4 regions of the Comamonas sp. NyZ500 genome follow, and region 4 is predicted to be linked to each of the others. Evidence: predicted binding sites of a transcription regulator. Region 4 holds the regulator's gene; each other region holds the start of a gene.
What was found. The regulator LexA, encoded in region 4, represses DNA repair genes until DNA is damaged. The targets are predictions, from matches to a motif close to ACTGTATNNNNATACAGT.
Positions count from the first base shown of each region.

Region 1: JAO85_RS21310 (PA0069 family radical SAM protein) is a predicted target of LexA. The motif match lies at 4,320-4,337, and genes of this name have one in related genera.
Region 2: recA (recombinase RecA) is a predicted target of LexA. The motif match lies at 4,746-4,763, and genes of this name have one in related genera.
Region 3: JAO85_RS18970 (LexA family transcriptional regulator) is a predicted target of LexA. The motif match lies at 5,249-5,266, and genes of this name have one in related genera.

Region 1 is NZ_JAEIJE010000019.1:16,668-23,886, reverse strand. Features, by position in the region: gene phnD (phosphonate ABC transporter substrate-binding protein) at 1-801, opposite strand, end outside; gene JAO85_RS21320 (LysR substrate-binding domain-containing protein) at 971-1,903, shown strand; gene JAO85_RS21315 (tripartite tricarboxylate transporter substrate binding protein) at 2,056-3,036, shown strand; gene JAO85_RS21310 (PA0069 family radical SAM protein) at 3,156-4,313, opposite strand; gene rnk (nucleoside diphosphate kinase regulator) at 4,668-5,075, shown strand; gene JAO85_RS21300 (acyltransferase) at 5,138-6,310, opposite strand; gene JAO85_RS21295 (GbsR/MarR family transcriptional regulator) at 6,544-7,128, shown strand; gene JAO85_RS21290 (LacI family DNA-binding transcriptional regulator) at 7,139-7,219, opposite strand, start outside.
Region 2 is NZ_JAEIJE010000006.1:29,555-36,773, reverse strand. Features, by position in the region: gene JAO85_RS11255 (MFS transporter) at 1-893, shown strand, start outside; gene yddG (aromatic amino acid DMT transporter YddG) at 1,174-2,088, shown strand; gene JAO85_RS11245 (hypothetical protein) at 2,113-2,847, opposite strand; gene recX (recombination regulator RecX) at 2,910-3,386, opposite strand; gene recA (recombinase RecA) at 3,579-4,688, opposite strand; gene JAO85_RS11230 (MarR family winged helix-turn-helix transcriptional regulator) at 4,827-5,318, shown strand; gene JAO85_RS11225 (response regulator transcription factor) at 5,445-6,122, shown strand; gene JAO85_RS11220 (sensor histidine kinase) at 6,234-7,219, shown strand, end outside.
Region 3 is NZ_JAEIJE010000014.1:110,749-117,967, forward strand. Features, by position in the region: gene JAO85_RS18940 (universal stress protein) at 1-197, opposite strand, end outside; gene JAO85_RS18945 (universal stress protein) at 347-820, opposite strand; gene JAO85_RS18950 (DUF1003 domain-containing protein) at 1,049-1,606, shown strand; gene JAO85_RS18955 (hypothetical protein) at 1,762-2,187, shown strand; gene JAO85_RS18960 (ATP-binding protein) at 2,538-4,058, opposite strand; gene JAO85_RS18965 (hypothetical protein) at 4,086-4,628, opposite strand; gene JAO85_RS18970 (LexA family transcriptional regulator) at 4,820-5,230, opposite strand; gene JAO85_RS18975 (DUF6616 family protein) at 5,539-5,877, opposite strand; gene JAO85_RS18980 (DNA alkylation repair protein) at 5,888-6,661, opposite strand; gene JAO85_RS18985 (MarR family winged helix-turn-helix transcriptional regulator) at 6,658-7,152, opposite strand.
Region 4 is NZ_JAEIJE010000007.1:164,617-171,835, forward strand. Features, by position in the region: partial or broken gene JAO85_RS25630 (Rha family transcriptional regulator) at 1-108, opposite strand, end outside; gene JAO85_RS13130 (FABP family protein) at 148-789, opposite strand; gene JAO85_RS13135 (hypothetical protein) at 874-1,278, opposite strand; gene JAO85_RS13140 (hypothetical protein) at 1,374-1,682, opposite strand; gene JAO85_RS13145 (hypothetical protein) at 2,454-2,780, shown strand; gene JAO85_RS13150 (universal stress protein) at 3,085-3,546, opposite strand; gene JAO85_RS13155 (hypothetical protein) at 3,691-3,936, opposite strand; gene JAO85_RS13160 (hypothetical protein) at 4,354-4,833, opposite strand; gene lexA (transcriptional repressor LexA) at 4,952-5,623, opposite strand; gene JAO85_RS13170 (asparaginase) at 5,706-6,686, shown strand; gene adk (adenylate kinase) at 6,949-7,219, opposite strand, start outside.

The sequences.
Region 1 (7,219 bases), on a different contig from region 4:
GGGCGCAAAGCCATTGAGCTCGCCACGGTCGCCCCAGGGCAGGCCCTTGATCTCGGCCAGTGCCGCAGCCACCTTCTTCTTGGTGGCATCGTCCAGATTCTTGCGCCAGGCCATGGGCGACTCGGGGATGTCCTTGGAGCGCCAGATGACCTGGAAGTCCTCGGCCTTCACATGGCCCTTGGCGACGGCCGTCTGGAAGATGGGATCGGCCACGGCCGCCGCATCCACCTTGCCGTTGGCCACGGCCATGATGCTGGCGTCGTGCGAGCCCGAGAAGATCACGCGGGAGAAATACTTGTCGGTATCGATGCCCTCGCCCTTGAGGCCGGCCTTGGGAAACAGATGGCCCGATGCCGAGCTGGGATCGACAAACGCAAAGGTCTTGCCCTGCAGCTGGGGCACGGTGCCCAGGCCCTTGTCCTTCTTGCTGATGATGATGCTGTTGTACGAGCTCTTGCCGGACTTCTTGGCCACGGGAATGGCGAAGGCCTCGGCATTCGCCAGCTGGCTGGCCAGCACATAGGAGAAGGGTCCGAAATAGGCCACGTCGATCTTGCCCGAGCGCATGGCCTCGATCACGCCGTTGTAGTCATTGGCCACAAAGGGCTTGATCTTCAGGCCGGTCTTGGCGGCCAGCTGGTCCATCACCTGCTGGCTGGCGCGCATCATGGCCTGGGCGTCCTCGGAAGGGATCAGGCCCACGCGCAGCTCGGTGGGCTGCTGCGCCATGACGCCGGTGGTGGCGGCAAGCGTCAGGCTGGCGGCTGCGGCTTTCAGCCAGGTTTTGCGGGTCATCGTCATGGATTTCATCCTTTGCAAGTGCGTCTGTAGAGTGCGGCTGGGTTGCCGCCATCGCACCGTCACTGCAGTGCGTTGACGCAAATATTAGGGACGACATATGACTGTCATGTGAAGGTTTCAGAATCAGTTTTGACAGCTTCCATAGATCAAACCTTGAGATGAAATCTGCATGAGCACCGCCCGATATCGAGCCTTTATCGCCGTGGCCCAGCAAGGCAGCCTGAGCGCGGCGGCCCGCGCCCTGGGCGTCAGCCAGCCCACGGTCTCCAGCCAGATCGCCACGCTGGAGCGGCAAAGCCAGATCGAGCTCTTCCATCGCCAGGGCTATCGCATGACGCTCACCGGCGCCGGCCACAAGCTCATGACGCTGGCACAGAAGCTGCTGGCACTGGAGGCTGAAACAGAATTCTTTTTGCGTGACTCGGGCCAGCTCAACCAGGGCGAGCTCAAGATCGGCGCCGTGGGGCCGTTTCACGTGATCGAGATGGTGGCGGCCTACAGCGCCCGCCATCCCGGCATGAAGCTGTCGATCCGCATGGGCAACTCGCAGCAGGTGCTGCACGATCTGGAGAACTACACCACCGATGTGGCGGTGCTGGCCGGTCTCTATGACAGGCCCGAGCTGCTGGTGCGCGAATACGCGCGTCACGCCATCATTCTGTTTGCCCATATCGACCATCCGCTGGCAAGGCGCGAGCAAGTCGAGTTGGGCGAGCTGCACGGCCTGCCGCTCTTGCTTCGTGAGCAAGGCTCGACCACGCGCACCGCTATCGAGAAAGCGCTGCAGGCAGCCGGCGTGAAGCCCCGCACCCAGCTGGAGATCGGCAGCCGCGAAGCCATACGCGAGGCCGTGGCGCGCGGCCTGGGCATCGGCGCCGTGTCCGAAGCCGAATTCATCGCCGACCCGCGCTTCAGGCCCGTGCGCATTGCCGGCGACCCGGCCAGCACCACCACCTATGTCTATTGCATGAAGGAACGCAGCGAAAGTCTGCTGGTGCGCTCCTTCCTCAAGGCCATTGAAGACGGCGCGGCTCCCAATCTGCCTGTACTACTGACCGCTCCAAAACCCTTGATCGCTCCAACGGCCAAGAAGCTGGCGTAATTCGTCAAACCCTCTGCTCCCCTTGCGCCGAGAATTTTTTGACAGTGCTGCCCGGGCACCTCGGCCAGAACTCTCTCGCCGGGACAGTGCGGCGGCCCGTTGCGCTGGCACAGCGGTGGCTGCCGGACAGTCAAAAAACAGAGGAGACAATGATGAAACAAACCATGCTCTGGAGGGCCGTTGCTCTGGCAACCGGCCTGAGCCTGAGTGCAGCGGCCATGGCGCAGCAAGCGCCCTGGCCCGTCAAGCCCATACGCCTGGTGGTCGGCGGCCCGGCCGGCGGCAATGCTGACTCGCTGGCACGCCTGTTGGCCGACGGCATGCAAAAGCAGCTGGGCAAGCCCGTGATTGTCGAATCCAAGCCCGGAGCGGCCGGCGTGCTGGCCGTCAACGACCTGCTCGCCAACGGCAAGGACGCCCACACGTTCTTGCTGATCCAGGGCGGCATAGTCAGCGAGACGCCGCTGGCCTACAAAGTCAGCTATCAGCCCTTCAAGGATCTGAAACCTCTGGCCCAGCTCAGCCGCAACGGTCTGGTGCTGATTGCCAACAAGGACTTCCCGGCCAGCAATCTGCAGCAACTCGGCGACTACGGCAAAAAGCAGGCCGACGGACTGGACTTTGCCTCGTATGCCACAGGCATGCGCGGCCATACCTCGGGCATGCTGCTGGGGCAGTTGCTCAATATCAAGATGAAACACCTGGGCTACAAGGGCTCCCCTCCGGCACTCAGCGACCTGATGGGCGGCCATGTGCCGCTGATGATGGACGGGCTCACCACCGCCCTGCCGCTGATCAAGGCCGGCAAGGTCAAGCCGCTGGCCGTGAACTACCCTACGCGCATGGTCCAACTGCCCGATGTGCCCACTTTCAAGGAACTGGGCTACCCGCAACTGTCCGAAGTAAGCTGGTTCGGCGTCTGGTCGCGCCCGGATATCCCTGCCGATGTGCAGGCCAGGGTCAGAGAGATCGCGCTGCAGTATTTCAAGCAGCCCCAGGTCGAGGCCAGGCTCAGGGACATGGGCATGGAGTCGGGCACCGACGCGACCCCGGAAGCGCTGATGAACGAACTGCAGAAGGCCTATCAGCGCCAGCAGGCCTTGCTCAAGTCCATTGATTACCAAGCTCAGTAAACAGTTCAGGCGCCCAAAAGGCCGGAGTCATGCCAGATTCCGGCTTCTTGCAACCGGGTAGCTGCAGCTCGCTGCGTCGACCCGTTCCGAGTCGGCACGCAACGGACTGAGACGAAACATCAGAAAAGACTTTGCTGCGGCGACAGCAAGGAATGATGGTACTGATCGCAGTCCAGTTGCACGCGCTCACGATTCAGCCCAAGCTTGCGGCAGGCCAGTGCAAAGCGTTGCGCCAGCATATCGGCCCAGGCGCCCGTTCCCTTCATGCGCTGGCCAAACCTGCTGTTGTAGACCTTGCCGTCGGCTCTGCCCGCTTCGCTGATCCCATGCAGATCCCGCACCCGCTCCATCACGCGTTGGGCGCGCTCGGGATAGTGCAGCATCAGCCATTCATTGAACAGCGGAGCCACTTCCCACGGCAGACGCAGCACTGCATAAAAAGCCTGTCTTGCACCGGCCTCGCTGGCTGCGGTCAGCACCTGCTCCATATCGTCGTTCAGGAACGGAATCTGCGGTGCCAGGCTGACGCCCACGGGTATGCCTGCCTCGCTCAGAGTCCGAATCATGCGCAGCCGCCGATGCGGTGCGGCGGCGCGTGGTTCCAGCTGCCGGGCCAGCTCGGGCTGCAAGGTGGTCAGCGTCACATAAACGGCCACCAGATGCTGCTGTGCCAGCGGCACCAGCAAATCAAGGTCGCGTTCGATGCCGCTGCCCTTGGTGACGATGGAAAACGGATGCCTGGCCTGCGCCAGGACCTCTATCACGCGGCGCGTCAACCCGACTTCGCGCTCCACAGGCTGGTAGCAGTCCGTGACCGAGCCGAGCATGATGGGGGCCGCCACATGGCTGGACCGGGATAACTCGGCGCGCAGCACCTCGGGCAGGTTCTGCTTGGCAATCAGCCGGGTTTCGAAATCAAGACCCGGCGAATAGCCCAGATAGCCATGCGTGGGCCGGGCATAGCAATAGATGCATCCGTGCTCGCATCCTCTATAGGGATTGAGCCCCAGATGAAAAGGCAGATCCGGCGATTCGTGGCGGCTCAGGGCTGATTTAGCCCGCTCCCACTCCAGATGGGTGCACCAGGTCTTGACCTCCTCACCCTCTTCGCTTCCTTCATCCTGTTCGGACTTGCCCCAGCCGTCATCGAAACCCTGGCGCAGCTCCCGTGCAAACCGGTGCGTGATCTGGCTGGCAGCCCCTCGCCCCTTGATGAGCCGCACCGGCACATCGGTCCGAATGGATTCCAGTCCAGAGGATGAGGAAAGTTTCTTCATAAAACAACTGTACATAAATACAGTTACTCATTGCAAGAAATGGGCACTGACCATGGCTGCATCCCGGTCAATACGGTGAGGGTTGATTGAGTCAGATCTGGATGAAAAATGACTGCGCCCATTGCTCTACAGGCTTAGCACGCTCCATTAACTAGAGCAAGCTCAAAGTCAATCCGCACTCAGTGAGTGCGAGATGGCTTGGCAGTTTGCGATTCAGCGCCGACAATCCCTTCAATGCACCAAGTTGGTGCCTTTCACTGAATGCCTTGGCCCGGACAACACCGTTGCCCGGGCTTTTGTCCGTTTGCGCAACGCCAAAGCGCCAACCACACCATCTCGCAAGGGAGTTACTACATGGAGCGCAAGCCCAATATCACTCTGTCCTCCTTGGACCTGGATCGCATTGAATCGCTGCTGGAAAAGAACAACAGCCAGTTCCCCGGCCGTGATGCACTGGAGGCGGAGCTGGACCGCGCGGATGTACTCGACCCCGCAGAAATACCCGCCAACGTGGTGACGATGAACTCCACCGTGCGCTTCACCATTCTCGAGATCGCCAAGACCAATACGCTGACACTGGTCTACCCCAAGGATATGGATGGCAGCGCCGACAAGGTCTCCATCTTTGCGCCGGTAGGCATCGCCCTGCTGGGCCTGTCAGTGGGTGATGAGTTCAAGATGCCCAGCCCTACCGGCCAGGTAACCGTGCGTGTGGATGCCATCGAGTTCCAGCCCGAAAGCGCGGGCGAGCTCCATCGCTGAACCGGCTCACCCAACAAAAAAGCAGCTCACCGGAGCTGCTTTTTTTGTTGCCTGGATCAGACTCAGCGCAAGCCGGCCAGCATGGTGGTCAGCAGACCCGCGCCGATCAGGCCTGCCTGCCAGCGCAGGGCCTGACTCCAGGACGAAACATGGCGCTCCACCAGTTGATACAGCGCGTAGCCGGCAGTCAGTGAAAGCACAAAGGCAAACGGGATGCCCACCACGGCGGCGGTGACCGAACCGTGCCAGAAATGGTTGACCACTGCGTTGACCAGCAGGCAGATGGAAAAGTGAATCAGAAATACCGAGTAGGAAATCTCTCCCAGGCGACGCAGCGGCGCAAAACCCTGCCAGCGGGCAATGACCTCGGTACGCATGCAAACGATCAGCAGCATCGCGGTCACGCCGGCGAGAAAAATGCGGTCACGCCACTCATAGACCAGTGCGCCGATGATCAGAGCCGCAATCAGCATGCCCCAGCTCCAGGCCGTCAGGCGCTTGTCTGCCGCCACCGCCCAGAAGGCCATCATGCCGATGCCATAGGCACCCATGAAATAAATCGCCCAGACATCCAGGTCTGCATCGAGATTGAAGCTCAGCAGCGAAGCTGCCGTCCCCACGACCACCAGCCCCTGCATGCCAGTCACAGCCCAGGGCCACCAGCGCTTCATGGCCGTATCGCCCCAGCGTTTCAGCGCCCATTGCTGCAGCCAGCGCACTCCGGCCAGCAGCAGCACGGTCGCAGCGAACAGCTGAAAGTCTATGGACACATACCAGACGCCAGCCGACAGTGACTCCTCGCCCACAATGCCCTGCAGCAGCAAGGCATGGGCCATGAGCTGCCATAGATCGGGGTCGGCGGACACGGACTCGTGATCGAACCAGGGACGAATCGCCGCAGACACCACGATCGTCACCACCAGTGCCACGGCATAAGGCACGACCAGACGCACAAAGCGCTTGCCAATCTTGGACCAGGGTGAATCAAACCGCGCCAGACCCATGGGAGCCAGGCTGGCTGCAGCCAGAAAACCGCCGATCACCAGAAAGATCTGCACGGCCATACGGGCGTACTCATAGAGCCAGTCCAGCAGGTCGGGCATGACAGGGTGAGCCACATCGGACATGGGGCCGTAGAAAGCCAGGTGATGCCAGACGATGGCAGCACAAGCCAGCCCCTTGGTACAGTCGATCAGGGCACTGCGGGAATGAGAGGAAATAGAACTTTGAACCATCAGATCACGGCTGCCCGGCAGCAGGGTGAGTTTGCCCGGCAACAGGCAACGTAAAGAAGCCGACTTAAAACAGGATGGCGATTTTGCGCCGATTCCCAACAATTTGCTGACAGCGTTGCAAGTTTTACGAAACATATCTGCGCGGGCTTCATGCGCCAAGCATGAACAAAACCAGAGCGATTGCACTCCGGCTTGATTTCCCTGCCCCACTGAGAACCCCGGGCAAAGGCACAATGGAGGCCATGACGCAAGCCAAACCACTGTCGGAGCTGAGCCGACAATTTGTTTCGCATTTCGGCGAGATGGGCAGCCGCTGGGGCATCAATCGCACCGTGGGGCAGATCTATGCCCTGCTGTTCATTTCGCCCGAGCCGCTGAACGCAGACCAGATTGCCGACACGCTGGAATTCTCGCGCTCCAATGTGAGCATGGGGCTCAAGGAGCTGCAGGCCTGGCGGCTGGTTCAGTTGCGTCACCAGCCCGGCGACCGGCGCGAATACTTCCAGGCACCCGAGGATGTCTGGGAAATCTTCAAGCGACTGGCCGAAGAGCGCCGCCGCCGCGAGATCGAGCCCACGCAGTCCATGCTGCGTGCCGCCATGATGGAAGAAGCCAGCACCGACGAAGAACGTTACGCCCAGCAACGCATGCGCGATATGCACGAGCTCATCGACAAGCTGATGAGCTGGTTTGACGATGTTCAGCGTCTGTCGCCAGAGACCGCCATGCAGCTCATGGGCATGGGCTCCGCCGTGACCCGACTGCTGGACCTGAAAGACAAGATTACCGGGCGAGGCAAGTCAGGCTCGGAAGCCTGACGCCGACAACTCAGGTGCTGGCCCTGGGCACCAGCCTGAAGCCCAGATCCACGCTGGCCTCTCTGACGGTGTCCCCTGCCAGCAACTGCAG
Region 2 (7,219 bases), on a different contig from region 4:
GCGGCAAGGCCCTGGCGTTCTTTGTCTCGGCGTCGGCCCTGTCGCTGATGCTGGGCAGCCCGATTGCCGCCTATCTGATGGAAACCTTCCACGGCGTGGCCAATCATGCGGGCTGGCAATGGCTGTTCATCATCGAAGGCATTCCGTCCGTTCTCGCGGGCATTGCTGCCTACTTTCTGCTCAGCGACACACCGGCCAAGGCTCCCTGGCTCAGCGCCCGTGAAAAACAGCATGTAGCCGAAGAGCTCAAGGCCGAGGAAGCCTCTTTGGGCCAACGCGAGCACAGCTTCTGGGCCTCCATGCGCAACCCTCGCGTGCTGATGCTGATCCTGATCTTCTTCTGCATCGTGGCCGGCAACTCCACGCTGGTGTTCTACGGACCCAGCATCGTCAAATCCGTGGGCATCACCGACCTCAAGACCTTGGGCTGGGTCATGTCCCTGATCTACGCCTGTGGCTGGATAGGCATGGTGGGCAACGGCTGGCTGTCCGATCGCAAAAAGGAAGTGCGCTGGCACACGGCGATTGCCGCTGCCATGGGCGCTGTCGGGCTGGTGCTGACGGCCTTGTTCCTGCAGCAGGGCAATGTGACCGGCGTCGTCGCGTCTCTGGCTCTGTCATCGCTGGGCACCATGGGCTCCATCCCCGTGTACTGGCAGATTCCCAACCGCTTCCTCTCGGCCACTGCCCTGGTCGTGGGCCTGGCGGTCATCAACTCTGCAGCCAATCTGGCCGGTTACTTCTCGCCGCAGTTGCTGGGTCTGCTCAAGTCCAGCAGCGGCTCGTATGCGCCAGGCCTGCTCATCATCGCTGCCGTGGAGTTCTGTGCCGCCATTCTGGTGCTGCTGTTCGTGAAGCGCGACAGCGCCGGGGTCGCCAAACAGCATCCATGACCCATAGGCCGCAGGCCAGATGCAATATGCGCAAGCAGTTCCACGACAGCGATGACAATATGCACGGCATGACCGTCAACGGCAGAGTGCCGGGCCGCGCATAGCGCTGCCCTCGCCCTTACCCTCCAAAGCCGCAGGTCTGCGGCTTTTTTCATATCTGCATTCATCAATTTCGCAGCAGCCTGCGCAGCATCTACAAGGTTTACATGGCAGTTATTTTGAATTTCTCAGATAGGACTAGCGTTAACAGCTCCTGCTTCAGGAGCAGGAACGGCTGCGCATGAACGCAGCCGCCGCGCAAAAGGCCACGGCCATCGGCCTGATCGCCGTACTCTGCTGGAGCTGCACCGTGGGTCTGATGCGCGCCGTGGCCGAGCCGCTGGGCGCCGTCGGCGGCGCGGCCTGCCTCTACACCATGGCCGCCATCTGCATTGCCGCAGCACGCGGGCGCAAAGGCTGGCGCGAGCTGGCACGCTGGCGCAGCATGCACCCGGCCTACCTCTGGGGCTGCGGCCTGCTGTTTGTGGTCTATGAAATCTGCCTGTCCGTAGCCGTGGGCCTGGCCCACGACCGCAGCCAGGCCATGGAAATCGGGCTCATCAACTATCTCTGGCCCAGCCTCACCATCGTGCTGGCCGTGCTCTGCGGCCAGCAGGCGGCTCGCTGGTGGCTGTGGCCAGGCGTGCTGATCTGCCTGTGGGGTCTGGCGCGCGTGCTGGGCGGCGACAGCTTCAGCCTGCCGGTCATGTGGAGCCATGTGCTGGGCAACCCGCTGGCCTATGGCATGGGTTTTGCGGCCGCCCTGCTCTGGCCGACCTACTCGCTGCTGGCGCGCCGCTATGGCTCAGGCTTCAATGCCGTGGGTCTGTTCGTGACCTGGACTGCCATCGCACTGTGGCTCAAGTGGCTGATGCTGGGCGAGTCACAACCCATGCTCTGGACCTGGCTCACCGCCGGCCAGGTCTTGCTGGTCGGGGCGCTCACGGCACTGGGCTACAGCTGCTGGGAGCACGGCATCCAGCATGGCAAGCTGGCCCTGCTGGCCGCGGCGTCCTATTTCACACCCGTGCTCTCGGCGCTGATGGCCAGCGCACTGCTGCAAGTGCTGCCGGGCTGGAGCTTCTGGCAAGGCGTGGCACTGGTCACGCTGGGTTCGCTGGTCTGCTGGTGGGCGACGCGCAGCCACCGACATTGAGCCGGCGCCAGGTCGGCCGGGCGCTCAGGCAGTCAGCCAGATGCCCAGGCCGAGCACGACGGCATGTCCGGCCAGCAAAATCCACAACAGCGTCCAGGGCGGCTCGGTCAGGCCCTGCAGCATCTCCTCGATGCGAGCGCCCAGAAAGACGCGCAGCGCCGGGTCGTCCTTGCCGCCTTCGCTGCCCCACTGGGCACGCGTGCGTCCCCATTCCTCAAGCAGATCGGACAACGGCAGGCGATTGAGCACGCTGCGCACCACGAACTGCACAGCGCGCCCGTTGCCCACCCAGGGCTGCAGATGCTCCATCGCTGCGCCCACGGTGAGCAGATCGGCCGCCTTGTGCATGGCCTGGTGAGCGCTAGGCAGGGCCTCGATGCGCTGTGCCAGCATGGCCGCCAGGCGCTCGGCCAGGCCCTGGCCGTAACGCGCCACCAGCTTGCCTGCCGCCCGGGCGCGGCCCAGCTGCAGACCGACCATGAGGTAGGCGGGAATGATGAAGATCAGCACCACGGCCACCAGCAGCGGCGGCGACATCAGCAGGCTGATCACGGCGCCGTAGATGCCGGTATGGGCCGAGGCATGAATGCCCTGACCAGGATCGGCCATCAGGCGCGAAAAATAGAACACGGCCGCGCCGCAGCCCAGCACCAGGGCCAGCAAGGTACCCAGCATCAGGCCGCCCAGCAGCGATTTGCCGGCACTCAGGCCCACGCGCAGGGCGGATGGGGCGTCAGGGGGTTGCGAAGCAGTCAGCACGTGGGTCCCTCCGGTGTGAGAAGCTGTTGCCGCCGCAGGCGGGCGGGGAGCGGGCTGCCGCCTCAGTCCTCGTCCTCGCTGTCGGGTGCAGGGGAGTATGGGGCATCGCGCAGCACGCGTGAAGCCACGCTGGACGAAAAGCCGCGCGAAGCCAGAAAGCGCAGCTGCCTGGCCTTTTCCTTGAGGTCGACGGGCACACTGCCAAAACGCTTGCACCACAGCTCGCGCGCACGCTGCAGCTCGCTGCCGCGCAGCTGCTCGCCCGCCTGGCGCACAGTCTCATCATCAAGCCCTTTGCTGCGCAGATCATGCACCAGACGCGCTGCGCCATAACGGCCGGCCTTGCTGCGCAAGACAGACTCGACCACGCGCTCCACGCTGATGAAGCCCCGCTGCTCCAGCTCGTCGAGCACGGCATTTAGATCGTCGCCCTCCTCCACATGGGCGGCCAGCTTGCGCTGCAGCTCCAGCCGCGAATGCTCGCGCTGCGCCAGCAGCTTCAGGGCGCGGCCCTTGAGTGAAAGTTTGGCAAAGCTCACGACGCATCTCCAGAAACAAAAAGGCGCAGGACGAACCTGCGCAAAGATGGCAAACCTTTTGAGCCATGAGGCCCGCACTCAAACACTGGCGCTCACCAAGCCAGGGACATCAAGCAGGGGCCGCACCCGCAGCGAGGATGTAGTCCCCTTTCGCGAAAGGCGCATGGCGCATGGCGCCTCAGGGTGACTGAATCAACCTTCAATCACGCCGTCCTTGTCCACCTTGCCCTTGCCGCCCTTGGCAGGCTTGGCCTCGGCAGCCGCAGCACCGTCCACGGGCAGCAGCTTGATGCCCAGGCTCTCGCGAACCTTGTTTTCGATCTCAATGGCCAGCGCGGGGTTCTCGCGCAGGAATTCACGCGAGTTGTCGCGGCCCTGGCCGATTTTTTCGCCGTTGTAGGCATACCAGGCACCGCTCTTTTCCAGAATCTTGGCGTTCACGCCCATGTCCAGAATCTCGCCTTCGCGGCTGATGCCTTCGCCAAACAGGATGTCGAACTCTGCCGTCTTGAAGGGGGGCGAGACCTTGTTCTTCACGACCTTGACCTTGGTTTCGTTGCCGATGGCCTCGTCGCCCTTCTTGATGGTGCCGGTGCGGCGGATATCCAGACGCACGGAGGCATAGAACTTCAGCGCATTGCCGCCGGTGGTGGTCTCGGGCGAGCCGAACATCACGCCGATCTTCATGCGGATCTGGTTGATGAAGATGACCATGCAGTTGGTCTTCTTGATGGTGGCCGTCAGCTTGCGCAGGGCCTGGCTCATCAGACGGGCCTGCAGGCCGGGCAGGGCGTCGCCCATCTCGCCTTCGATTTCGGCCTTGGGCGTCAATGCGGCCACCGAGTCGATGACGATCAGGTCCACGGCACCCGAGCGCACCAGGCTGTCGCAGATTTCCAGAGCCTGCTCACCGGTATCGGGCTGGCTGATCAGCACGTCGCTGAGGTTCACGCCCAGCTTCTGGGCATAGCTGGTGTCCAGCGCATGTTCGGCGTCGATAAAGGCGCAGGTGCCGCCCTGCTTTTGCATCTCGGCAATGACCTGCAGCGTCAGCGTGGTCTTGCCCGAGGATTCGGGACCGTAGATTTCGATCACACGGCCACGGGGCAGACCACCTACGCCCAGCGCGATGTCCAGACCCAGGGAGCCGGTGGAAACGACCTGAATGTCTTCGATGGCTTCACCTTCACCGAGCTTCATGATGGTGCCCTTGCCGAACTGCTTTTCGATCTGGGCCAGGGCTGCAGCCAGGGCTTTGGCTTTTTCGCTGTTGGCGTCGTTGGTCTTGGCGATGGCGTTCATATCAGGCTCCGAAGTAGGTGAATGACTGTCTGTGGCCAGTCCTGTTTTTGCATTCAGGCTGGATGCTTGAACAGTAGTTTAGATGCGGATACTGCAGATTGATTTAAATATTTAGTCAGTTTGCCTTACTATTTACCCATGTCAGAAATCGCCCCCGTCACCCCGCCCGCCGATGCCTGGCGCCAGACCCATCTGGGCCGTTTGCTGGGCCATGCCATGCGCCGCTTCGATGCGCGCGTGCTGCAGCTCATGGCGCGTGCAGTGGAGGTGCCGCTGGCGCTATCCAATCTGGCGGCGCGCGACAAGGTAGGAGCGGCCCATATCCACATCACGCGCCATCTGTCGCTGGCTGGCGACCGGCTCACCGATCTGGCCGACAAGGCCGGCATGACCAAGCAGGCCATGGCCGATCTGGTGGCGCAGTGCGAAGCCTGGGGCCTGGTCACGCGCGAGGCCGACCCGCATGATGCGCGCGCCAGGCGCGTGCGCTTCACCGATACGGGTCTGGCCTGGCTGCAGGCTTTTCACGACGCCGTAAGCCAGGCCGAGGCCGAATTTCGCGAGGCCGTGGGCGCGGATGTGGCCACCGTGGTCGCGCTGGGCCTGGAAGCCTATGCCGAAGGCTACTGAGATTCTGTATTGACGCCTTCTTGACGCCTGTAAGCGGCTGTCGAGAATTGCCCCGAACGGCCATGAGCCATCCCTACAATGGCAGCAAAAGTGCAAACAGGCACACATAACAAGCAGGAGACACACATGCGCATACTGATTGCCGAAGACGACCAGGTGCTGGCGGATGGCCTGCTGCGCACGCTGCGCAGCTCGGGCGCCGTCGTCAGCCATGTGGCCAATGGCAGCGAGGCCGATACCGCCTTGCTGACCAGCAGCGAATTCGATTTGCTGATTCTCGATCTGGGCCTGCCAAAGGTGCACGGCCTGGAAGTGCTCAAGCGCCTGCGCGGGCGTGGCGATGCGCTGCCGGTGCTGATTCTCACGGCCGCCGATTCGATCGAAGAGCGCGTACAGGGCCTGGACTATGGTGCCGACGACTACATGGCCAAGCCGTTTGCGCTGTCCGAGCTGGAAGCACGCGTGCGCGCCCTCACGCGTCGCGGCATGGGCGGCGCCAGCTCCACCATCAAGCATGGCCCGCTGGTCTATGACCAGACCGGCCGGGTCGCCACCATAGACGGCAAGATGGTGGAGCTGTCGGCGCGCGAGCTGGGCCTGCTGGAGGTGCTGCTGCAGCGCGCAGGCCGCCTGGTCAGCAAGGACCAGCTGGTGGAGCGCCTGTGCGAATGGGGCGAGGAGGTGAGCAACAATGCCATCGAGGTCTATATCCACCGCCTGCGCAAGAAAATCGAGAAAGGCCCGATCCGCATCGCCACCGTGCGCGGCCTCGGTTACTGCCTGGAAAAGATAGCCCCCCCCTGAGCGGCTTTGCCTAGGCGGCCCCCGCCGCTTCCCCCGAGGGGGACGATGGCCTTTGCTGCGGGGCGGCCCTTGCTGGCCATCCCTGAGTTGGAATACGCCAGTTTTACAAGCATGAAAATTTTTCAGCGTGAGCAGCGATCCCTCTTCGGCGAGATCCTCGACTGGATGCTCACGCCGCTGCTGCTGCTCTGGCCCGTGAGCCTGGCGCTGACCTGGCTGGTGGCCCAGGGCCTGGCCAACAAGCCCTTCGATCGCGCGCTGGAGTACAACGCCCAGGCCCTGGCTCAGCTGGTCATCGTGCAGCGCGGCAAGGTGCAGTTCAATCTGCCTCAGTCGGCCAGCGAGATCCTGCGCGCCGATGAATCGGACACGGTGTTCTTCCAGGTCAGCGGCACCAGGGGCGAATATCTGGCCGGCGAGCGCGACCTGCCGCGCCCGCCCTCCGTCGACGAGGACACGCCCACCGGCTCGGTGCTGCTGCGCGATGAGGAATACAAGGGCATTGACCTGCGCGTGGCCTATATCTGGGTGCGCATGCCGCTGCCCGGCGAGCCCAACGCCCTCGTGCAGGTCGCGGAAACACGCGAAAAGCGCAGCGTGCTGGCCACGGAAATCATCAAGGGCGTGATGCTGCCGCAGTTCGTCATCCTGCCGCTGGCCGCCCTGCTGGTCTGGCTGGCGCTGGCACGCGGCATCAAGCCGCTGCACCGGCTGGAGGAGCGCATCCGCGCGCGCAAGCCCGAGGATCTCTCGCCCATCAATCACAAGGATGTGCCGCTGGAGGTGGTGCCGCTGGTCGATTCGGTCAACGATCTGCTGCAGCGCCTGCATGACTCCATCGCCACGCAAAAACGTTTTCTGGCCGACGCGGCCCACCAGCTCAAGACCCCGCTGGCGGGCCTGCGCATGCAGGCCGACCTGGCCCAGCGCGAGGGCACGAATACCGAAGATCTGAAACGCTCGCTGGCGCAGATCGGCCGCTCAAGCATGCGTGCCACCCATACTGTCAACCAGCTGCTGGCACTGGCGCGCGCCGAGAGCGCCGTGCCCGCCATGCAGGGCTGCAACCTCGTGCGCATCGTCACCGACGTGGTGCA
Region 3 (7,219 bases), on a different contig from region 4:
CTCTCGGCGTCCTTGTTGAGGTCGCTGGTGTTGTAGGTCATCATCGCCTCGCCGCTGTACATCAAGGCGGCATAGTCCGGCATCACATACAGCACCGTCACCTGGGAGTCTTGCTCCTTGGCCAGCTGCATGCCCGCGCGCAGCGCGGCTTCGGAGAGTTTCGAGCCGTCCGTAGGAATCAGAATGTGCATGAACATTTTCAGCCTCCTTGCGCGCCAGCGCCTGTGGGGTTGCCACGCAATCCGAACGATTGCCAAACCCATACTCACACTCCGGGGCGGCTGATGCAACACCCAGAAGTAGGTATTCAAGCGGTTTTTTTGATGGGCAAGAAAAGGCCTGAAATTCAGCGGGAATCGGCTCGGACCTCTTTGACCACAGGCCTATGCACCAGCACCGGAATGCCGCTGTTCACCAGCACGCGCTGGGTTTCGCTGCCCAGCAAAATGCCGGCAAGGCCCTTGCGACCGTGGGACGCCATGCAGATCAGGTCGCAGTGGCTGTCCTTGGCCTGTTGGATGATGGCCTGGTGCACCGAAAAGTTCATCGTCCGCTCCAACTTGCAATCCACTCCCTCGGCCTTGGCAATGTCCTGCACCGCCTTTAGCACTGTGTCGGCCGTTAGTTCGGCGTCCCGGCGCATCTCGCTGGGGTTGTAGGCCACCATCCCCTCGCCGCTATACATCAAGGCCGAATAGTCCGGCATCACATAAAGCACCGTCACCTCGGAGCCTTGCTCCTTGGCCAACTGCATGCCCGCGCGCAGCGCGGCTTCGGAGAGTTTCGAGCCGTCTGTCGGAATCAGAATGTGCTTGAACATTTTCAGCCTCCTTGGGCATCAGCGGTAGCTACGCAATCCGAACGATTGCCTGCCCATACTCACACTCGAAGGCAGCCATTGCAACACCTGGCGTCAATATTCAAGCATTCCCCCGCTTGTGCTTGTTGCCGCATGACGGTGGCGGCGGCGCGACAGGACGCAAGGCAAGCTCCAGGCTTGGATAGCATGCTGACAATGTCCTCATCTTTCGGATGACAAGGAAGTCCCATGCTCAATACGGATACCGTTGCGAAGAGGCTGTTTGGTGCCTCCGCAGATACCTTGGACGCCAGAGCGCTCAAGGTCGCCCAGCACATTGCCCGGCGCAAGCACATTTCACGCAATGTGGACCAGGAGCTAGATCAGACACCGCCCACCTTCGGCCAGCGCGCAGCCGATGCCGTCGCCACCTTTGGCGGCTCCTGGGCCTTTGTGGCGCTGTTTTGCGCAACCATGCTGGTCTGGGTGGGCCTCAACGCCTTTCTGCTTTGGGCGCGCGGCTCCACGTTCGACCCGTATCCCTACATTCTGCTGAACCTGTTTCTGTCCATGCTGGCGGCCATACAGGCGCCCATCATTCTCATGTCGCAGAACCGCCAGGCAGACAAGGACCGCATTCGCGGAGAGCACGACTACGAAGTCAACCTCAAGGCCGAGCTGGAAATCATGCTGCTGCACCAAAAAATCGACGAGCTGCAGAAAACGCAGTGGAGTGAGCTCATCACCATCCAGAGCGAACAGCTCCAGCTGCTGCGCCGGCTGGCGGACGGGCAGCGGTCCGTTTAACTGCGCAGGTTTTGCGTAGTCTGAGGTGCTTGCCAGCGCCTCGTCGGTGCCACACGGGGCTGCCGCGTCCGCGGTGCAGATCGCTACCAGCGGATTGGTGCGGGAAGGGCGGGAAGGGCGGTAGTACGATTCACCCATAGCAACTTGGAGAGGGTATGGGCAAATCGACGTATCGTGCATTGGTGATTGCTTCGCTGGGCATCCCGTTATTCGGAATGCTGGCGGAATATGGCTTCGATCTGGTGCCCCATGAGCTGACCGATCTTTCCCAGAGCCTTTTGATGCAGTCGGAAGTCGGCCCCACGGACTGGATTTTCTTGCTGGCGCTCTCGGTGCTCGTGGTGCTCGGCCTCATTGCTTTTTACGGGCTGCTGCGGTTCAGAGCATGGGCGCCTCGGTTTACCCTGTGGTCTTCTGCTGCGACCGTAGTCGTCGCCTGTTTCAGCCCGCCGATTGTGCTGTCCGGCTTGGGGAACGCGACATCGGCCTTGGGCTTTGCACTATTTGGCGCAGTGCTTGCCTTGCCGTACTACGCACCCGAAGTGCGAGAGATGTTCTGGCCCTCCAAGCCAGAGGACTGAACAAAAGCCCCTGCCAGGGGCTTTTGTATGGCCAGGGCAATCGGCTGGGCATGGGGCTGGGTAGGGCGGCCCTGGCTGTCATAGTTCAGGTTCAGCAGATAGCGGCTGTGCTGCGACGCGTCGGTATTGCCCTGCGGACTTCTTCCCCTTGCGGGTCTTGTATTCGTCGCCCTCCCGGCCATAAATCAAGCGTCTGCAAGAGTGCAGGCGTGCAATGTCCGGGCACAAAAAAGCCGCCAGTTCGGATGCGTTTCTTCCGCGCGATCTTAGGAGCTCTTACGCTCCACCTCTTGCGAGGCCCTGACAAGAGGAAGGTGCGTATAGCAACGTTTAGTGATTGAGTAGCGTGATCATCGGTTTGCCTGAATGAAGTTGCGCATATGCTCAATTGATTCGGAAAGTTGATCACTATTAAACCTCACGTTTAAAGTATTTTCTGGATGATGGATTTGATGGCGTATGTACTCAGTTAAAGTAGTGGTTGTGTTTTGTGGGTTGCCTTTATATATCTTTATATAAGGAATTTGCTGTTTACCAATTTTATAATCTTGTAGTTTTCCAATAGCCTCAATGTGTCCGTAAAGTTCATTGTGATACTCTTGACTGGCTTCACCGAAGGTAGAGAAGTTCACTTCATTGAGGCTCGGATATGGCAGCTCATGCTCCCTTATTTTTTGTATTCTGTTATCTTGTTGGTCAGATATTATCAATAGGTCTTCAAACCTTAATTGTTTTACAATCTCTGGACTATGAGTTGTTAGTATTACTTGAGTATTGCCGGTTTTTGATAGTTTTACTAAAGCATCGAGAAGTGCTCTTTGATGATCGGGGTGTTGTGCCGTCTCCGGTTCTTCAATAGCATAAATAATGCTGGGAAGCTTTGATTCTTGATGACGTCTTTCTGCTTCTGCTCGGAAGAAACTAATTAATATCAATCTCTTAACGCCACTGCCTCGCTTATTTATAGGTATTCCTTCATCTGCGGTAATGGAAACACTTTTGAAGACATCAGTCCACTTTAAATCTTGAGAGTCGGGTAATTGAGGGTCTAGTGTTGAAGCGATAGTTGGATTCATTTCGCTCAATTTTTCGCGAGTTCTTTCCGCCACGTCCTCTAATCGCTGCTTGACTAGATTGGAAATTCTTTCAAAATCATCTCTTATAGATTTGTCGCTTAGAATTTCTCTGACAGCAAGCTTCATAGGGTCTTGAATTTCACCATCGCCATCACTATTTTTTCGATCAGATTGGAATAAAGTGAAAAGCGGCATATATGCCTTTAACTTATCCCACAGATCTTTGGATTCAATCTTTGCGATTTCAATTTCGCAGGATTTTAGCTCTAGGTCACTCTGTGCACCCCAAATGGCCTTTCTTAGCTCAGCATTCTTTGTCTTGTCTGCGCAGGCAAATTCTTGAGTGTCAACTATCTTTTGTAGTTCTGAGATTTTCTTGAAAAGCAGGTCTTTACATGCAGTATTGGTCGGGTGCAGTGCCTCTATAAAGACCTTCTCTTTTCCTGCATTAGGGTAACGTTTTAGAACCTTAAGTGTTCCATTTTTTGATAAAAGATATTCATCCTTCAGTGTTGTAGGGTTAGTTGCATCAATATATATTTGTGCCGGAAGATTTGTGAATTCAACTGATATTTCAATATCAGAGTTGCCTTCTGAAAGGCATTTTTTATTTATGTCATCTTTGTCTATTTTTACGCACCCTTTTCCTTCATTAAAGAAAATATCTAGCGCTTCAAGGATTGTAGATTTCCCTATATCATTTTTTCCAACGAAAACTAAAAGATTATCGAAGTCGATTGATACGGGTGAACTGTACCCTCTAAATCTATTTATTGTTACAGATTTGATTTTCATATCTATCTCCTCCAAGTAGAAAAATAATTAACACCTTAGTCGGAACTGCTCATCTCTCGCGATCTTGCGCTCCCTACGAACCCAATCCAGGTCGTAATACTGGCTGCCCGCACGTCCCATGCTATCCAACGCTTTGACACGTTCTTCCAGCGCGTCACAGACTTGTTTTTTGCCGGGTTCGGCAGGCTGGGCAGGGCGGGTCTGATAGACAACCGCAGGGGCTGCAGTATTGCGCTGGGTTTTGCGCCATTGGGCTTCGGCCTGGGCTACTTTTTGATCCCAGGGCAGGCCGGAGGGCACGGTTTCCGTGCGCTCGAGAAAAGCGTTGTGCTGGCCGCATTGCGAACTGGACCAGAAAAGCCCGCCGCCATGGCCTTTGCACAGATAAACGGTGCTGCCTGAGTGGCCGCTGTGCAAGGTGGTGGTTTTGTCTTCCACCAGTTTGCCGCCTTTGCATGCTTCTTGAGAATAGGAATTGCCGCAGCGATAAATAGGCTGCGCTATGGCTTGATTCATAGCGGTGGCTGGCAGCAAAAATGCTGCGGCAGTCAAGGCAGGCAGAAAATGCATGCGGAGCATTATCTGTAAAAATTAGTTACTGATGCATTAACCCCGGCCCGCAGTGCGATGTTGGGTCACTGTAATAAACCAAAGAAAAAGGCAATGTAGAGAGCTACATTGCCTTTCTTCGTGAGTGGGCGCTTTTTTGGTGCTAATCAGATTTCAACGGCCGCCTGCGTTGGGCTGGCGCGCGCATGTATTCATCTTGCAAAGCGCTTGATGCAACTGGTGACGACACCCCAGATTTCCAGCGTCTGTCCTTCTGGCGGCATGATGTCGGGGTAGGTGGGGGCGCCTGCCCTGAGCTTGCAGGTGTCGCCATCGCTGTCCAGCGCTCTGATGACGAGTTCGCGATCGACAACTGCCACGACGATGCTCCCATCGCGAGCGCGCAGCTCCCTGTCCACCACGACGATATCGCCGTCATCGATGCCGTGTTCCTGCATGGACGGGCCGGTCACGCGTAGCAGGAACGTGGCTTTGGGGTGCGTGACCAGCAGGTCTGTAATATCCAGCCGCTTGCCTGCAAAGTCATTCGCGGGCGAGCCTGCGCGTGCGCTGCGGTCAGCCAGCGGCAAAGTAACCGGGGACGCGATCAGTTGGACGGGCATACCACTCATGAGACGATGACTGTGCATATGTACAGTGTAGCGGTTGATGCGACTCCGGTGTCATGAATCCACGTTGATGTCGCATGCTTTCCACTCGATCCTGCACCCGGTTCTGTTCGGAGCCGGGGACCTATGCTGAGTTGCATGTGCTGTGCCGAAAGCTGGCCAGCCCGCAGTGGTGACTGTGGCGGGCGGCCATTAGCAGGCATTAATGGGCATCAGCGGGCATTAGTGGGCATTAACGGGGACTAGAAAATGACTAGCCGCATGTATTACCAGAGCACAGCGGCATTGTCCGAAAGACTGCGCTACGCGGCGGCTAGAGCAGCCAAGTGAATATCCGCCGCCCCTTGAGTGCTGGCTGCATTCACATGGTCAAAATAATCGTACCAGCCGCTGGCTTTGATGCCCGCCAGCAGAGCGTCACGAGCGGCCTGGTCAGGAAAGCGCCAAATACCAAGGAATGTATGCGCGGTTCCCTGGTCAATGCTGGAGTCCGTTTCTGCCAGGGAGAGGACTTCGACACCGAGGCTGGAGAGTTGATTCAATGCGAGTCCGATGCCGCCAAGAAAATGTTGCCTTTGTTCGGCGGACAGTGCGAGCCAGGCCGAATTGGGGGTGTAGAGCTCTACGAGGTAATGAGACATGGTTCCACTTTCACTTGAGATTGCGCAGTGCGCGTTGACATATACGATGTGTGGCGGCGGCTTGGGTGCTTTGAAGCCATTGGGCACAGATGTCACGCACCCAGGCTGGCTGGTCCTTGGCGGCATCATTGAGCCAGTTGGCGACCGAGTCCTGCACGTAGACCGAAGGGTCGCTCTTCAAAGCTGAGAGCAAAGGCAGTGCTTGCTCGGGCGAGCGTTTGAGCTGTGAGATATGCGTGCTCCACACACCGCGGGGACGCAAGACCTCGCACGCGAATCGTCGGACGCGTTCGGAAGGATCTTGTGTCCATGGCATCAGCTGAGCGATAGCCGCAGCCAGGTCTTGCACCAGGTGCGGTCGCATCGCCATCCAAGCCCATTCACGCACACCAAAATGGGCATCATCTGCCAGCGGGTGCATTGCGGCCAGCCGTACACCGAGATCCAGGTTAGGCCGGGCACCGATCATGAAACACGCCCAGCCTCGTGCCATATCGGCGCGGTGCGTTTGGCATTGTGCGATGCCCTCAGTACCCAGGGCATCCAGCAAGACTGCACCGATACGGGCCATGCGTTTGAGCACGCCCAGTTGGCAGGCTTCATCGATCGTGCTCAGTGCTTGAGCCGTAAGCGCCGGAAAGATTGTTCGTGCCAGTACGGCCTGGTCGACTGCCAGGCATTCAGCCAGCGTCGCGCATTGCAACTCCCCGCGCGATAGCGCATGCAGAACGTCCCGAGGAATGTCGGCGGTGCGCGTCGCACCCTTGCGGACTTGATCCCTCATGATTCAACGTCCGATTCAGGGCCTCGTACTTTCTCCAGCAACGCTGCCAGCTGCTTTCGCTCATCTACAGACAGGTTGCCAAACAAGCCTGCAATCCACCGACCATGCTGGTCGATAACGGTACCGGCTAGTTGTTTTCCTTTTGAGGTCAGTCGAATGCAAAGTGCGCGGCGGTCTTCGGCGTTGGCGTGACGTTCAATCAGGCCTTCGCGCTCCAGTCCGTCTAAGAGGCCGGTCACCGTGGCGCGGGTCACGCCAGCCTGCTCGGCCAGCGCGTTGGGTGCGAGTCCGTCAGGCGCCACATCGAGAAGGAACAACAACACAAAGCGCCCCTCAGACAAACCATGAGGGGCCAGCAAAGCAGCGCAGTCGCGATCGATGTTTGCAGCCATCGACAGCACTTGAAAGCACAGCTGGATGCCATCCACATCGGGCAGTTTGCGTCGTTGTGCTTCTTCAATTAGCGCCTGGTACTTCTGTTCAAGCTTCATTAGTTAGCCAAAATATAATATGGTGGCTAATTATATGAGCAAGATCACTGCATGAATAGTGGACCGA
Region 4 (7,219 bases):
AGCCGGTTTGAAGGCAAGCGCCTTCTTGCCTGTAAGGGCCATGGCCAGCAGCGTAAGGCCATCACGGACGATGCGGTAATCGGGGAGTGTGCGCCCTGCGGATCCAGTGAATTCGGCCGGGGGCGTGGAGTCCTTTGAGAGTCGTAATCAGATTTCAACTGCGGCCCTTGCCGTTGGGTTGGGCGTGGGCTCGCCAATCTTGTGCAAGGTGTTGCGGTCGGTATGGGCAAAAGGTTCGCTCTGGCCGGGGATGGTCAGCGTGGTTTCCTGCTCGTACGACCAGGTGCCGTCCGAGTGCTTGGTGATGGTGATGGTATAGGCGTCGGTTCTGAAGGCGTGCTCCAGAAACGGGTTGCTGGAGATGCCGTTGACGGTGGAGCCGCGCTCGGCCCTGAGGGTGAAGCTGGTGGCGTCGGCCGTGGTCTTGCCCGTGGCCATGGCGGTCTGTCCGCGCGGGATGGTCAGGGTCTGGATGATGTTGCCGGTGGCAGGCTCCCACAGCCAGTAACCGACCTGGTCGTGAAAGGTTTCCACATCGTCGGGCTTGACGATGCGTGTGTGGTAGCGCATGCCATAGAAGAGCTGTGGCCCGTTGGTTTGCGCATCGATGGGCTGGCACTCCATGTGCTCGATAAAGGCCTGCTTTTCGGGGCCGTCAGCCTTGGGGTTGATGTCCAGGCCGCGCTTGCCGGTCCAGATGCCGGCCATGCCGGTGAGGGGGCCGAGGTTGGCCAGGGTATTCACATCGGGCGTGGGCTCGGTGTAGATGTCTTTGGGAAAGTTTTCCATATCGTGTAACGGGCTTTCACTTTGAATCTGTTGAAGCCAGTTTACAAGCCATGGACTGAGGGCTTCTTGACGGCAGTCAAGCTGTCAGGTGCTTTCTTCGGTGGTGAGCGTAAAGCGTGCACTTTCGCCGCGCTGGGCGGCTTCACGCGTGAGGAAGATCAGCACGCGATAGCTGGCACCACGTTCGATGCGAAAGGTGCAGATGTTGTTGTTGGCCGAGCCTTGGCATAGGGGCTGGGCAGAGCCGTCCTTGAAGACGTTCATCTGGCTGGAGGGGTTGTTGGTATTGAGCGTGACGGTCATGCGCTGGAAGGGCCGCGTTTCGAGCCCGTATTGCACGATGCCGTTGCCCGTGATCTGGCCGCTGTAGGAGTTGGTGTAGCCGCCCGGGGTTGTAAAGGCGGCCTGTGCCATGGAGCTGCTGCTGAGATGTAGTGTCATGAGACTGAGCAGGGCAGCAGTTGCAAGCATCGGTTGGAAGCGGGTCATGCAACTCTCCTGAATGTGTTGGACAGGATGGCGCTCCTGGCGCAGCGACGGGTGTCTATGCCGACAGCCAATCCACCATCCTCCACCGCCGCGCCCTAGCGGCAGGAGACATTGCGCCAACTGAATTTGCCGTCGTTAAAGAACTCTGTCCATACCGACATGATGGGAGCCTGACGGTAAGAGAACGTAATCTGGTTAGGGATCTTTGGGCCTAGTGCGGCAGGCTGTCCATCCTTGTCGAAGACCTTGACGATGTAGAGCGTGACGCCTCCGTCCTCGTCAGTGTGCAGGACTACCCGGTAGTCCTTGGTGAAGAGATCCCAGTCGAATTGCTTGGTCACATACGTGTGCAGACGGACAAAAGCGCGGTTCGCGTTCTTGGCGGCAGGATTAACTTTTCTCATGACGACACTCCCTGTTGCTCAACGACTTGCCGCAGGACCTGCGAGCTGACATTTCATTGCATTTGACTGATGTTGTATCAAGAGGATGTAAGGAAGTATGTAGGCACTTACAGATCGCGCTAATGGACAGAGCAGATCTGCTGTGTGAGCTTCTCTGAAGCGCTGGGGAGGTGCTTTGCCGGTGCCGCTGTCATCTTTTCTTGATGAAGTGGCCGTGCTAAGTAACTGAGTGAAAAGATAGATTTTTTTAATGAAATCTATTCTGAGCCGGCATGGGTTTGAGCGTAAAAATTGCCTGATGATGACAATTTTGAGAGAGGCGCATTGAATTTCAGGATGACGATGCTCTGGCCTGAGTCAACGAAAGCAGGGCTGAATCGCCTTGCCTGAATTCCAACAGGCAAGTCATCGGTAGGTGCTCCCGAAATACTAGGCAATGCGGTGGCTGAGCAGCTGGCAAGCGTCCAAAAGCCAGCCTATCCAATCCTTGAGATATGTCACCGTGCAGGCTCAGGGTTCACCGTGGCTCTGGCAAGTCTCGCTCTGCCAGTTGTCTCTCAGGCCGGTCGTCAAGCAGTGTTAAACCCTGAACCTATTGGTGATGTAGATTTTGTTTCTGCTGCACTTTTCGGTAAATTGGGCGTAGGAAAATTCTGATTTTGATGTGCAAGTGGCGATCTAGCCTGATGCCCTACTGAATTCAAAAAAAAGCCCATGTCCCACCACCTGCAATACACTTTTGCCTCCCGTCTAGATGCCTGGATCAGGCACATGAAGCTGGCCAAGCCTTGCCATACGCAGCAGATGGCTTATGAGTTGGTGATCGACAGCTGGGTGCAAACCAATGCAGAGCTTGGTGCTTCGCAGGAATTTTTGAAGGCCTTGCGCCGGCGTCGGCTGTGCGAGGAGCATGGCTGGCGGGGGGTGAATACGAGCGTTGCGCACTGGGATCTGGATGATGCACACACTGTGCGGATCTATCTGCACGAAGACGGCTCCATCGTGGTGCAGCAAATGGACTCGCAGAATCTCCAGATTCTGTTCACCTTGCCTGGGCATCGTGAGCGATTGGGAGAAGTATCGGAGCGATGTGCCTAGCAGCCAAAAAAATGCCCGCGCAAGGCGGGCAAGTTTTGGGGTCCTCTCGATCCGGTTCTGCAGCTCACACAGTCAATGCATTTGAATAGTTGGCAGAGGCGCTACTTTGGCCTCAATCGCCGTTTATCGCTCTTGCACTGTTGCTGACGCGTTTGAACGGTTGACAGGTTGCCCCATCGGGTGCGGCCAGCAACTCCTGACTGGCTGGCCTGCATTTTGCAGCCATGACTTGCAAATCACTTGCCCATCCTGTACCGAGGCAAGCGTGCGACATGCAGGACTGCTATTCGATATTTCTGGCTCCTTAATGTTTGCCGGTGGAGGCGGGCCGGTGTACCAGCACCGGGACATGGCTGTGCGTCAGGACGCGCTGGGTTTCGCTGCCCAGCAAAATTCCGCCAATACCTTTGCGACCGTGTGAGGCCATGCAAATCAGGTCGCACTGCAATTCCTGCGCCTGGTGAACAATGGCTTGGTAAACAGAGGCGTGGGTGACTCGCACAAAGTTGCAGGGTACGCCTTCAGGTCTAGCAATCTGGTCGACGAACTGCAAAGCCGCATCTGCATCGCTGTTGGCACTTCGCTCGAACTCTGCGCTGTTGTATGTCAACAGCGCGTCTGCGCCGTAGATGATGGCGCGGTAATCGGGCATGACATAAAGGCCAGTCACCTTGGCACCTTGTTCACGTGCAAGCAGAACGCCAGCACGCACGGCAGCCTCTGACAGTTTGGTGCCATCGGTGGGAATGAGCAGGTGCTTGAACATGTTCAGCCTCCTGATGCCGGAAGATGTGCCTGAGAATCAATCTATTCCAATATTTCGAGCTGCGCAATGCCTAGTTCTTGAATGCAGCAGAGTTGTAGACAGGAGGTAAGACTCTGTAACGAGGGGCGGTCGCGTCGAGTTGTCTCATTCCTCGGGCGAAGGAGGAACGCGATTGAGGATTTCGCCAGTGGCCTCTATCTCGAACTGTTGTGGATTGAGCCAGTTGACCTCTTGGTGATCGGAAGTTTCAAAGTAAATGGCAGATGGGCGTATGGAGATGCCGTGTGGCATGTCGACCTCATCAAAACTCTGATAGACCAGAATCAGGCGCAGGTTTCCATTGGCGTCTTTGGCCTGTATGTGCTGCAAGAGCTTGCGGTAGGCACTCATAAGACGCCCTCGTTGACATGTGTATATGAATGTTTCCACTGTCGAAGAGGTGCCGCAATACCCTGATCCGGGTATCCGTTCTGACGGATATTCGCGCCTGACAAGGAGTTCTGAAGGCTGCGAGGCATTGTGCGAAATGCGTCCCGCGGACAGGCCCAGGCAGAACATCAGCAAAAAATTTACATGGCGATCCAGATCGTTCGGCGCAAATACAGAGGGCCTGCTCTGGCGGTATCGAGTTTTTTGCCTATGCACTGTTGGCAAAGTTGTCTGGCGCCATATCTGCCGGCCGATAGGCCAAGAGTGTTGAGATGGCTTTGTGTTGGATGCATATGGAAGCTTTGTTGCATCTCCTGCAGGCCTATCGCGGGTCGGGCTCGGGCTGCATAAGTGCAGGCAGTCAAACCTCACTGTGCTTCAGACTTGCGGCGCTGTTTGCTCATGGAGTGCCATACGTTCTAGCGCGGCGCAGACATCGGCCATGCGTCCGCAGATCAGCAGGCATTCGGGCTGCTTGCGCGGTTCTCGCTGCACGATTTTGAGAAGTCGCGGAGCAGCAGCTTGTGTCGACTCATCGGTTACTAGCGACTGCAGCTCTGGGGTCGCTGCAATGGCCTGAGGATAAAGCGTTTTGCTGCCTAGACGGCTGCGGCTGCGGCCGCGGTTGGCGCGCATGACCGGAATGCTGATCTGCTTCGCCTTTGGACGGTTGCTTGTGAGCGATACGGGTTCTGCAGCGGCTTTGCTTGCGTCATCGGAGCTGAAGTTCGGGCTGAGCGACAGCGTGGCAGGCAGGCTCTTCAGAGTCAGGCGTGTCAAAGTCTGCAGTGATGTGGCGAATCCCATTTGGCAACTCCTTTTGATGGCCTTGCGGCATGGATAAGGGCAGGATTGCATTCTTTCGGCAAAGCTCCGCCCAGGGCGAAGCTCAACGGCTTCGCGCCTACTGCCTGGGCTTGTGAGGGAAAGAGGCTCAGTGCCTGCGCTGCATAGACGGAGGGACGCCGTCTGCCCGTTACATGAACATGCTGTTGCGGATAAGGCCTACGGCCAGGCCTTCGATGGCGAATGGCTCTTCAGGATCGACGTGAATGATCTTGTAGTCGGGGTTCTCGGGCAGCAGCTCGATGCCCTGAGGCGTGCGCTTGAAGCGCTTGACGGTAACGTCATCACCGAGGCGGGCCACCACAATCTGGCCATTGCGCGCTTCATGCGTAGCCTGTACCGCCAGCAGGTCGCCGTCCATGATGCCCGCGTCACGCATGGACATGCCACGCACCTTGAGCAGGTAATCGGGCTTGGCGGCAAACAGGCTGGGTTCGACCGAATAGCTCTGATCGATATGTTCCTGGGCCAGAATAGGCGAGCCGGCAGCGACGCGGCCGACCAGGGGAAGCACCAGCGGAGCCAGGGCCGTGAGCGGCAGCGCAAAGCTGGCACCGCGTGCCGCATTGATGGTGCGCACGGTATCGGCGCGCAGGCGAATGCCGCGCGATGTGCCGCTGACCAGATCGATGACGCCCTTGCGCGCCAGTGCCTGCAAATGCTCTTCTGCAGCATTGGCCGACTTGAAGCCAAAGGTACTGGCAATCTCGGCCCGGGTAGGGGGCGCACCCGTGCGAGCGATGGTGGACTGGATGAGGTCCAGAATCTGCTGCTGGCGGGGAGTGAGCTTGGGGTGGTCCATGGGCATTCCTTGATCGGTCGATGATGAATACTGTGTGTTCATCCAGTACCTGTATTTTTAATCAGTTTGAAGAGGACTGCAAGTGGAACGTGACAAAAATATCGTCATCCTGGGCACCGGTGGCACGATTGCCGGTGTCGCAGAGCAGGCTGGCGCCAGCGTGGGCTACCGTGCGGCCCAGCTGGGCGTGGCTCAGCTGCTGCAGGCTGTGCCGGACCTGGAGCGCGTTGCTGCTGCATCTCTGCAGGCGGAGCAGCTGGCGCAGCTGGACAGCAAGGATATGGATCACGCCACCTGGCATGCACTCGCGCTGCGCTGTGCAGAGCTGCTCGCGCGTGATGATGTGAGCGGCATTGTCATCACCCACGGCACCGACACCCTGGAGGAAACCGCCTGGTTTCTGCAATGCGTTCTGCGCCCGACTAAGCCCGTGGTGTTGACCTGCGCCATGCGCCCGGCCACAGCCATTTCGGCCGACGGCCCGGGCAATCTGCGTGATGCCGTGGCCTGTGCGGCCGATACGCAGGCTGCTGGCCGCGGTGTGCTTGCCGTGGTGGCGGGCCGGGTGTTCAGCGCACGCCAGGTGCGCAAGGTGCATCCCTACCGTGTGGATGCCTTTGATGGCAGCGGCGCCGGTCCGCTGGGCTGGGTGGAAGAGGGGCGGCTGCGCTGGGCAACGGGCGGGCTGCCGGTCGTTGCGGCCAGCTCCACTGCAATCGCTTTACCGCCCGCAGATCACTGGCCCCTGGTGGAGCTGCTGCACAGTCATGCCGGCTGCAACAGTGCCGTTGCGCTGGCGGTGGTTCAGGCCTGGCATGCGGAAGGCGTGCGTGCCGTGGTGGTGGTGGGCACGGGCAATGGCACGGTCCATCAGGCATTGGGGCCGGCGCTGGACTGGGCGCAGGCGCAGGACATGGCTTTGCGCATCACGACCCGGTGCGAGGAGGGGCAGGTGGTGCAGGCCGAGGGAGCGCAGGATGGCCGTGTGAGCAGCCTGCCGGCGGTCAAGGCCAGAATCAGCCTGATGCTGGAGCTGATGGGCTGGCCTCACGCATTGGATTGATGCTCTTATTATGAGAGCTTCTGGCCTGCGTTAATAAAGAGTATTTATGGTGTTTGGGTCTGAAGTTCAATGAATTTAGGCGCAGGCAGCTATGAATATTGATGGCTGCAATGCCATCCTTGGTGCAGCTATCCCGCCGGCCGGAAGGCCGGGAGCGCGAGCTTCAAAAACAAAAAAGGCCGGTGAAGACACCGGCCTTTTTTGCCCAGAGATGCCTGGCCGCGAAAGTCGGCAAGGCTCCATGAGCGAGTGATCAGGGCGATCAGGAAGCCAGAGCGGCCAGAGCGCGTTCGGTGATTTCTTCCACGCTGCCTGTGCCGCTGATGGCGCGGTACTTGGGGGCCGCTGCTGCATCGGCCTTGGCCCAGTTGCTGTAGTAGTCCACCAGAGGACGTGTCTGGCTGCTGTAGACGTCCAGGCGCTTCTTGACGGTTTCTTCCTTGTCGTCTTCGCGCTGAACCAGGTCTTCACCGGTCACATCGTCCTTGCCTTCCACCTTGGGAGGGTTGAACTTGACGTGGTAGGTACGTCCC